Regions from separate parts of the Stenotrophomonas sp. YJH_SMC_81 genome, predicted to be linked through region 1. Evidence: riboswitches for the same ligand, from Rfam matches in the RefSeq annotation. Region 1 holds a riboswitch; the other holds the start of a gene.
What was found. Region 1 has a riboswitch for glycine ahead of AC5P8U_RS04655 (trimeric intracellular cation channel family protein). Riboswitches for the same ligand answer to the same signal wherever they lie in the genome.
Positions count from the first base shown of each region.

Region 2: linked by a shared signal. The riboswitch ahead of gcvP (aminomethyl-transferring glycine dehydrogenase) and the one ahead of AC5P8U_RS04655 (trimeric intracellular cation channel family protein) in region 1 are both predicted to bind glycine.

Region 1 covers NZ_JCAFUB010000002.1:229,129-233,574, forward strand. The annotation lists gene AC5P8U_RS04640 (DNA alkylation repair protein) at 1-169, shown strand, start outside; gene AC5P8U_RS04645 (hypothetical protein) at 355-612, shown strand; gene AC5P8U_RS04650 (3-deoxy-7-phosphoheptulonate synthase) at 908-1,981, shown strand; gene AC5P8U_RS04655 (trimeric intracellular cation channel family protein) at 2,188-2,805, opposite strand; glycine riboswitch at 2,890-2,993, opposite strand; glycine riboswitch at 3,007-3,096, opposite strand; gene AC5P8U_RS04660 (GIY-YIG nuclease family protein) at 3,137-3,403, shown strand; gene AC5P8U_RS04665 (nuclear transport factor 2 family protein) at 3,475-3,906, shown strand; gene AC5P8U_RS04670 (hypothetical protein) at 3,910-4,362, shown strand; gene AC5P8U_RS04675 (NAD(P)/FAD-dependent oxidoreductase) at 4,443-4,446, opposite strand, start outside.
Region 2 covers NZ_JCAFUB010000001.1:530,967-535,412, forward strand. The annotation lists gene AC5P8U_RS02475 (siderophore-interacting protein) at 1-783, opposite strand, end outside; gene AC5P8U_RS02480 (multidrug effflux MFS transporter) at 925-2,151, opposite strand; glycine riboswitch at 2,451-2,553, shown strand; gene gcvP (aminomethyl-transferring glycine dehydrogenase) at 2,616-4,446, shown strand, end outside.

The DNA of each region.
Region 1 (4,446 bases):
GGCCAACGACCCGGAGCGCTACGTGCAGGACTCGGTCGGGAACTGGCTCAACGATGCCGGCAAGACTCAACCGCAGTGGCTGCGTGAGCTGTGCGCACGATGGCAACAGCAGCACCCTGGCGATGCCAATGCCTACATCCGCAAACGCGCCATGCGCTCGTTGCGGTAGTGCCGGCCGCTGGCCGGCAACCTCATCAACCTCAAGGAAGGCCTTCCATGTCCTACACCCTCATCGAGCTCTACACCGCTCTGGCCACCTTGTAACAGCGCCTCCGGAGGCGCACGGCACATGCGTCTGTCACCCGGACGCGGTAAACAGGACATTGCCCATGTCCATCCGCAGGGAAGTTGATCATGCAGAGCACGCTCCAGGTAACGCTGTACGGCCCGCAGGGCGATACGCCGGCACTGCAGCTGCCGCAGATGGAAGGGCCCTCGGTGGCCATCCCGGAAGCGGTACTGCGCCGGCTGGTGTCCGATCTCTACACCACCCGTTCCCTGCTCAATCCCGAGCAGCTGGACGAGGCCCGGCAGGAGCTGGACCGCGTGCTGGAGCGCTGGGCCGACATCCACGAAGGCCTGCTGCTGGACGTGGAAGTGCATGGAAGATGAGCGACCTTGCACGGCGGCCACCGCGTGGGCTGCGCGGTCAGGCGCATCACTGAACCGCGCGCCCAGTTGCGGATGAAACATTTTGCACTGCGCAAAAGCTGTGCTATCAATAGATCCCATGAACGCAGCCGCCACCCGCTTTTACTGGTATTACTTTCCGAAGCCACTGGCGGAGGAAGGACTGCGCTCACCCTGAAGAAAGCTTCAGACGCATTCCCGAAAGCCGCCAGCGAACCTGGCGGCTTTTTTCATGCCGCCACGCTGGGGACCCCCAACGTTCCGGAGATCTCCTGCAATGCCCCCGCACACCGACGACCTGCGTATCCGCACCATCGAACCGCTGACACCGCCCGCCCAGCTGCTGGCGATGCTGCCCTGTGACGATGAGGCTTCCGACACCGTCAGCGCCTCGCGCGCGGCCCTGCACCAGATCCTGCACGGCCGTGACGACCGCCTGGCGGTGGTGGTGGGCCCGTGCTCGATCCACGACCCGAAGGCCGCCATCGAGTACGCCCAGCGCCTGAAGCCGCTGCGCGACGCGCTGGCTGGCGAGCTGGAAATCGTCATGCGCGTGTACTTCGAGAAGCCGCGCACCACGGTGGGCTGGAAGGGCCTGATCAACGACCCGGACCTGGACGGCAGCTTCAGGATCGACAAGGGCCTGCGCGTCGCCCGTGGCCTCCTGCGCGACATCAACAAGCTCGGCCTGCCGGCCGGTGTTGAATTCCTCGATGTGATCTCGCCGCAGTACATCGCCGACCTAGTGGCATGGGGCGCGATCGGCGCACGCACCACCGAAAGCCAGGTGCATCGCGAGCTGGCTTCGGGGCTGTCGTGCCCCGTCGGCTTCAAGAACGGCACCGATGGCAACGTGAAGATCGCCGCCGACGCGGTGGGTGCGGCATCCAACCCGCATCATTTCCTGTCGGTCACCAAGCAGGGTGGCACTGCCATCGTGTCGACCACCGGCAACCCGGATTGCCATGTGATCCTGCGCGGTGGCAAGCAACCGAACTACGACGCTGGCAGCGTGGCTGAGGCCTGCCAGGTGCTGGCCAAGGCCAAGCTGCCGGCGCGCCTGATGATCGATGCCAGCCATGCCAACAGCCTGAAGAACCCCGAGAACCAGCCGAAGGTGATCGACGACATCGCCGCTCAGATGGAAGACGGCGAACAGCGCATCGTGGGCGTGATGATCGAGAGCCATCTGGTCGGGGGCCGCCAGGAACTGGTGGAAGGCCAGCCGCTGGTCTACGGGCAGAGCATCACCGATGGCTGCATCGACTGGGACACCACCGTGACCGTGCTGGAGCGACTGGCTGCGGCCGTGCGTGCCCGTCGTGAAGTGAAGGTGTCCGAAGCGGCGTGAATGAAGCCGCCTGATGGCGGCACGTGTGTGGATGGCGGCCAGCGCCTGCGGGGGTGCGGCCGCGATCAGGGCCGGCCGGAGTTGGAGACCGGCCCATCTGCACCGGCGATGCGCCTGGCGCTGCGCATGAGCGACAGCGCCAGGTACATCGCCGGGGTGGTGCAGTCGATCCGCGCCCAGCATGGAACCCCAGGCGAACGCGAACCTCAATGCACTTCGTCGTGGTACACGAACTTCGGCATTTCCCAGCGGTAGTGGATCGCCATCAGGCGCAGCGCGAAGCCGCCGCCGAGGCAGCACAGGATCGCGGTGGCGTCGGCCACGCCCCACTGCAGCAGCAACAGATACGCCGCGCCGGTCAGCAGCGCGATGATCGCGTACAGCTCCTTCTGGAAGATCAGCGGCACCTCGTTGCAGAGGATGTCGCGCAGCACGCCGCCGAACGCCCCGGTCAGCATGCCGGCGATCAGCACGATCGGCATCGCATGGCCGGCTTCCCGCGCGATCGAGCAGCCGATCAGGGTGAAGGCGATCAGGCCCAGTCCGTCGAGTGCCAGGAAGGTGCGGCGGAAGTGGTGCATCCAGCGTGCCACCCAAGTGGCGATCAGCGCCGCGCATACGGTGAACCCCAGGTACTCGGGATGCTTCACCCAGCCCAGCGGGTAGTGGCCGAGCAGGATGTCGCGCAGTGATCCACCACCGAGGGCAGTGACACAGGCGATCATGACCACACCGAACAGGTCCATGCGGCGGCGGCCGGCAGACAGTGCACCGGTCATGGCTTCGGCGGAAATGGCAATCAGGTAGATGATGGACAGCAGCATGGAACAGGCTCCGGGCGCGGTGGGGCCGGCCATGCGCAACTGCCACCACTGCCTGCGCAATGACGGGATGACGATGACCGGTGCCGCTCCCGCTGTCCTTTTGCCTGAGAGTTCAGCGGCGTTGGCCGCGTGCCCCTTCGGCGGATCGTCCCGGGCATGCCCGGTGACCTCTCTCCAGCTCGGCGAGTCGAATGCATGGTTGGTGGGATTCCAGCCCACCGGCCTGAGCGATCATGGGAGCCTGCGCCTTCGGCGGGCGCCAGCGCGGCGCCTCTCTCCTGCATTCGGGCGCCAGTATATCCGCTGCAGTGCAGCACGGCATAATCCAGGCATGGCCCCTTCCGCCCGCCCGTGGTTCCTGTACCTGCTCGAATGCCGCGATGGCAGCTATTACGCCGGCATCAGCACCGACGTGGACGCGCGTTTCGCCGCCCACCAGGCCGGCAAGGGCGCGCGCTACACCCGGGCCCGGCCACCGCTGCGCGTGCTGGCCGTGCGCGAATACCCGGACCGGGCCGCCGCCTCACGCGCCGAGTGGCAACTCAAGCAGCAGCCCCGCGAACGCAAGCTGGCCTGGCTGCAGGCGCCGGTCCTGTAGATCCACGCCACGCGTGGATGGGCTACCCGGCCCATGCGATGATCGCCCCGCGCCCAGAGCTGGAGACCCGGATGTCCACGATCGCCCTGCTGTTCGCTCTTTCCGCAGCAACGAGCCCTGCCGCCGACCCGGCCACCCTCGCGGCCATCGAAGCCACCTGCCACGACTACGTCGACGGCCAGCTGGAGGCCGACCCGCAGCGCGTCGCCCGCTCCCTGCATCCGGACCTGGCCAAGCGCGCTGTGCTCGGCGATACACCCGACGAACGCCTGGGCCTGCGCCGGATGTCGAAGGAAGAACTGGTCTCGCTGACGAAGCAGGGCGCGTTGAAGACCCCGAAGGATCAATGGGATCGTCTCTGCACGGTGCTGGACGTGACCGGCAACGCGGCCTCGGTGCGGCTGGAGACCCCCTGGTTCGTCGATTACTTCCACATGGGGCGCTTCGACCAGCGCTGGGTCATCGTCAACGCGTTGTGGTATCCAAAGCCGAAGGCACAGTGAGCGATGCGTGCCGCCGGCAAAGCATGGATCTCCGTCGTCGTGCTGGTCGCCGGCATCGCGCTGCTGCCTGGCCTGCTGTACCTGCTCGGGCTGGCATTGGCAGGCGGTCGGCCGAAGCCGGCCGACCGTGCGCCCAGTGGTGTGGCTGCGTGTAGCAGCGAGCCACGGGCGGGATACCAGCCGATGAACCCCTGGCGCTTTACCGCCCAGTTCTTCGACAAGGACGCGATGAAGAAGGTGCCTGAAGTGGAGCGGGAGGCCTTCTGGATTGCCCGGCGCTACCTGTGGCGGCAACCGCAGCGCGGCATGCTGCGCTGGCATCTCAGCAGTACCGCACTGACGATCTGGATCACCCGGCATTGGAGTGCCGCGCAGATTGCCGACACCGCGAGGAAGGAGGACTTCTGCCGGACCTGGTCGAAACGGCGGGTGTCCGGTGGCCCGATGAACCAGTAGATCCACGCCATGCGTGGAGGGTGTTGACCGGGTCAGAGCCCTTTCCTGTGGAAAGGGATCCGACCCCGTTGCGTGCAGCCCTAC
Region 2 (4,446 bases), on a different contig from region 1:
TGCCACCCAGGCATACAGCGGCCCGACCACGCGGGTATCGGCCTGTTCCCAGAGGATCTGCGTATCGACGTCGATCTCCTCCGGCGCATCGCCGGCAGCCACGCCCGAGGCCGCTGCCAGCCGCGCCTGCACCGCCTGCAACAGAGGCGCCCCGTACGCCGCGCGCCCGCGCGGCAGCCAGACCAGCTCGGCGGAAGCCGGTGCCTTCAGCGGCACCGCGTCGCCGGCCTGCGCCACTTCCAGCAGCGCCAGCGTACGCGGCGGATCCACCATGGCCGCCAGTTCCTCAAGAATGCCGGCCACCGCCGGTAACGCGGTTTCATCGGCCACCAGCAGCACCTGGCCGACGCCGGCCGGCGGCTTCCATTCCCAACCTTCGCTGCTGTCGGCACAGTCGGCATCGGGAGCCAGCAACACCACACGGTCGCCGGGGCGTGCATGGATGGCCCAGCGCGAGGCCGGCCCGGTCTCGCCATGCAGCACGAAATCAACATCGACTTCGCCCAGCTCTGCACGCAGCTGGCGGATGGTATAGGTGCGCATCGGCGGGCGCTGATCGTCCGGCAGCGCCCGGTAGCGGGGATACCAGTCCTCGCCGCTGGGCACCTGTGGCAGGTCCTGCCCGGGCAAGGGGAAGAATACCTTGATGCGCTGGTCCGGGCCTTCGGTCTTCATCCGCGCCACGTCGGCGCCGGTGAACACCATGCGGTCCAGGGAAGGGGAAAGAACGCGGCGCTCCTTCAGCGCCACCTCGAACAGGCGGTAGGTCTGCTGCGCAGCCATGGCGAAACCTCATGCAACGACATTGGGTCGGCTGGCTGTCGTGCACCCACGCACCGGCTGGCTGGAATGCCCAGCCTAGTCCGGCCGTTCCCTGCCGCAAGTGTTTCGGGCATCGCGGCCCACCCTACCCCTGCGCGCTGCTCAGTGACCCGTGCAGGCTGCCTGCGCCGCGCGCTCGCGCTGGTGTTCCCAGTACCAGAACACGAAACCGGCGCCGAAGAACGCCGCCTGGCCCAGTGCCAAGTGCAGCGGGCTGCCGCTCAGCAGTGGTGACACCACGCCGGCCACCACGGTGCTGATCATCAGCTGCACGAAGGCCTGCAGCGACGAGGCCAGGCCGCGCTGATGCGGGTACATGTCCAGCACCGCCAGCGCCAGGATCGGGAAGATCAGCGCCATGCCCATGCCACCCAGGAAGATCGGCAGTACCGCCCATGGCAGCACGAACTGTGGCGACAGCACCACGTAGCCAACGTTCAACAGCACTGACAATGCGCACAGGCCGAAACCAATGGAGACCTGGCGGGTGGGCGTGGTGTGCCCGGCCATGCGCCCGGACAGGAATGAGCCGGTGGTCATGCCGCCGATGGTCGGGATGAACAACCAGGCGAAACCGCCCTCGCCCAGGTGCAGGTGCTGCATCACGAACACCGGCGCCGAGGAGATGTACAGGAAGATTCCACCAAAGCCGATGCTGCCGGCCAGCGCCAGGCGCAGGAAGCGTGGATTGAAACCGATGCGCACGTAATCACGCAGCAGCACGCGCGGCGACAACGGCACGCGCGCTTCGACGGGATGGGTCTCGGGCAGGTAGCGTGCAGTGGCCGCCAGCAGGACCAGCCCGAACACCACCAGGAACCAGAAGATCAGCGGCCACCCCGCGCCACTGAGCAGGATCCAGCCACCGATGATCGGCGCGATGGCCGGGGCGATGCCGAACAGCATGGACACCTGGCTCATCAGCCGCTGCGCGTCATGGCCGTGGTACAGATCGCGGATCACCGCGCGGCCGACGATCATGCCGACACCCGCCGACAGGCCCTGCAGCGCACGGAACGCCAGCAGCGTGGTCAGGTCGGTGGACAGTGCGCAGCCCACCGAGGCGCCGACGAACACCACCAGGCCACCGAGGATCACCCGCTTGCGGCCCCAGGCGTCGGACAGCGGACCGTGCGCCAGGCTCATCAGGCCGTAGAACAGCAGGTAGACGCTGATGGTCTGCTGCACCGCCACCTCGTCCACCGCCAGGCGCTGGGCCAGCTGCGGGAAGGCCGGGAAGATGGTGTCGATCGAGAACGGGCCGAACATGGCCAGGCCGGCAAGCAGCAGGGCCATGCGGCGGGTGGAGGGAGCAACAGCGGCGGTCATGGGAAAGGCGTCCGGCAGGGCCATGCGCGGCACGCACGGCGGGCGCCGGTCCCTGTCTGCAGGGAGGGCGCCAGATGAATTCGGGTATCTGGCCATCATAGGTGGGGATTGCGCCTGATGCCATGCAGCGATGCACAAAACGCACGTCCGGGCCATCGGCCATTCAGGCGCAGCGGCCAGGCCCGTAGACGGCCAGCGGGCCCGCAACGGGCTATAATCGGCGGGCAACACGGTGGGAGAAGCGGAACACCGCTGCCGAAGGCGCAACGCCCGTAATCGCTCAGGCCCGATACCACCCGTAACAGAACTCTGGAGAGACCGGTTCGATCCGGCGCCGAAGGGGCACGAAGCTGCGGTTTTCCGCGCTTCCAAACTCTCAGGCAAAAGGACAGAGGGGCGCCCCGCAGACCGCCGACCGGCGGCTTGTGCCCGTGCGTGTGCCCTTTCCTGACGGATCCTTCGCCATGTCCCAGAACACCCCTTCCCTGCGTGAGCTCGAGCACCACAATGCGTTCGTCGAGCGCCACATCGGCCCCAACGATGCCGAGATCGCGCAGATGCTCGACGTCGTCGGCCACGCGTCGCTGGATGCGATGACCGATGCCATCGTGCCGGCCAAGATCAAGTCGCCGGCGCCGCTGGCGCTGCCGGAGTCGATGACCGAAGTGCAGGCACTGGCGAAGATCCGCGCGATCGCCGACAAGAACACCGTGCTGCGCAGCTTCATCGGCCAGGGCTACTACGGTACCCACACCCCGAACGTGATCCTGCGCAACATCCTGGAAAACCCGGCCTGGTACACCGCTTACACCCCGTACCAGGCCGAGATCTCGCAGGGCCGCATGGAAGCGCTGATCAACTTCCAGACCCTGTGCGCCGACCTCACCGGCATGGAGATCGCCAACGCCTCGCTGCTGGACGAAGCCACTGCCGCCGCCGAAGCGATGACCCTGGCCAAGCGTTCGGCCAAGTCGAAGTCGGACACCTTCTTCGTGCACGACGCCGTGCACCCGCAGACCCTGGAACTGCTGCGCACCCGCGCAGAACCGATGGGCATCGTGCTGCGCGTCGGCACCCCCGCCGAAGCACTGGAAGCGGAAGCCTTCGGCCTGCTGCTGCAGTACCCGGACACCTTCGGCCAGATCGGCGATTACAAGGCCCTGGTCGAGGCCGTGCACGCACGCGGCGGCTTGGTGGCCGTGGCCACCGACCTGCTGGCGCTGACCCTGCTGGCCGCACCGGGCGAATGGGGCGCGGACATCGTGGTCGGCAACAGCCAGCGTTTCGGCGTGCCGTTCGGCTTCGGCGGCCCGCACGCCGCGTTCATGGCCTGCCGTGACGCCTACAAGCGCTCGATGCCGGGCCGCCTGATCGGTGTCTCCATCGATGCCCAGGGCAACCCGGCCTATCGCCTGACCCTGCAGACCCGTGAGCAGCACATCCGCCGCGAGAAGGCGACGTCGAACATCTGTACCGCACAGGTGCTGCTGGCGGTGATGGCCTCGATGTATGCGGTCTACCACGGTCCGGAAGGCCTGACCCGCATCGCCCGGCGCACCCACCGCCTGGCTTCGATCCTGGCTGCGGCACTGCGCAACGCCGGCGTGCAGGTCGGTGGCGACTTCTTCGACACCCTGCACATCACCGGCGTGCATGCCGATGAGATCCACGCCAAGGCACGCGCCGCCGGTTACAACCTGCGCGCGATCGACAGCGACTCGGTCGGCATCAGCCTGGACGAGACCGCCACCCGCGCCGACGTGGTCGCGCTGGCCACCGTGTTCGGCGCGCAGGCTGACGTCGAGGCGCTGGACGCCAGCACCGCCGACGCGCTGCCGGCCGGCCTGCTGCGCCAGTCCGCGTTCCTGACCCACCCGGTGTTCAACACCCACCACAGCGAGCACGAACTGCTGCGCTACCTGCGTTCGCTGGCCGACAAGGACCTGGCGATGGACCGCACGATGATCCCGCTGGGCTCGTGCACCATGAAGCTCAACGCCACCGCCGAGATGATCCCGGTGACCTGGCCGGAGTTCTCGCAGATCCACCCGCTGGTGCCGGCCGACCAGGCGCTGGGCTACAAGGAACTGATCGACACGCTGGAAGCGATGCTGGTCGAATGCACCGGCTACGACGCGGTCAGCCTGCAGCCGAACTCCGGCGCGCAGGGCGAGTACGCCGGCCTGCTGGCGATCCGTGCCTACCACCGCTCGCGCGGCGAAGGCCACCGCGACATCTGCCTGATCCCGGACTCGGCACACGGCACCAACCCGGCCTCGGCGCAGATGTGCGGCA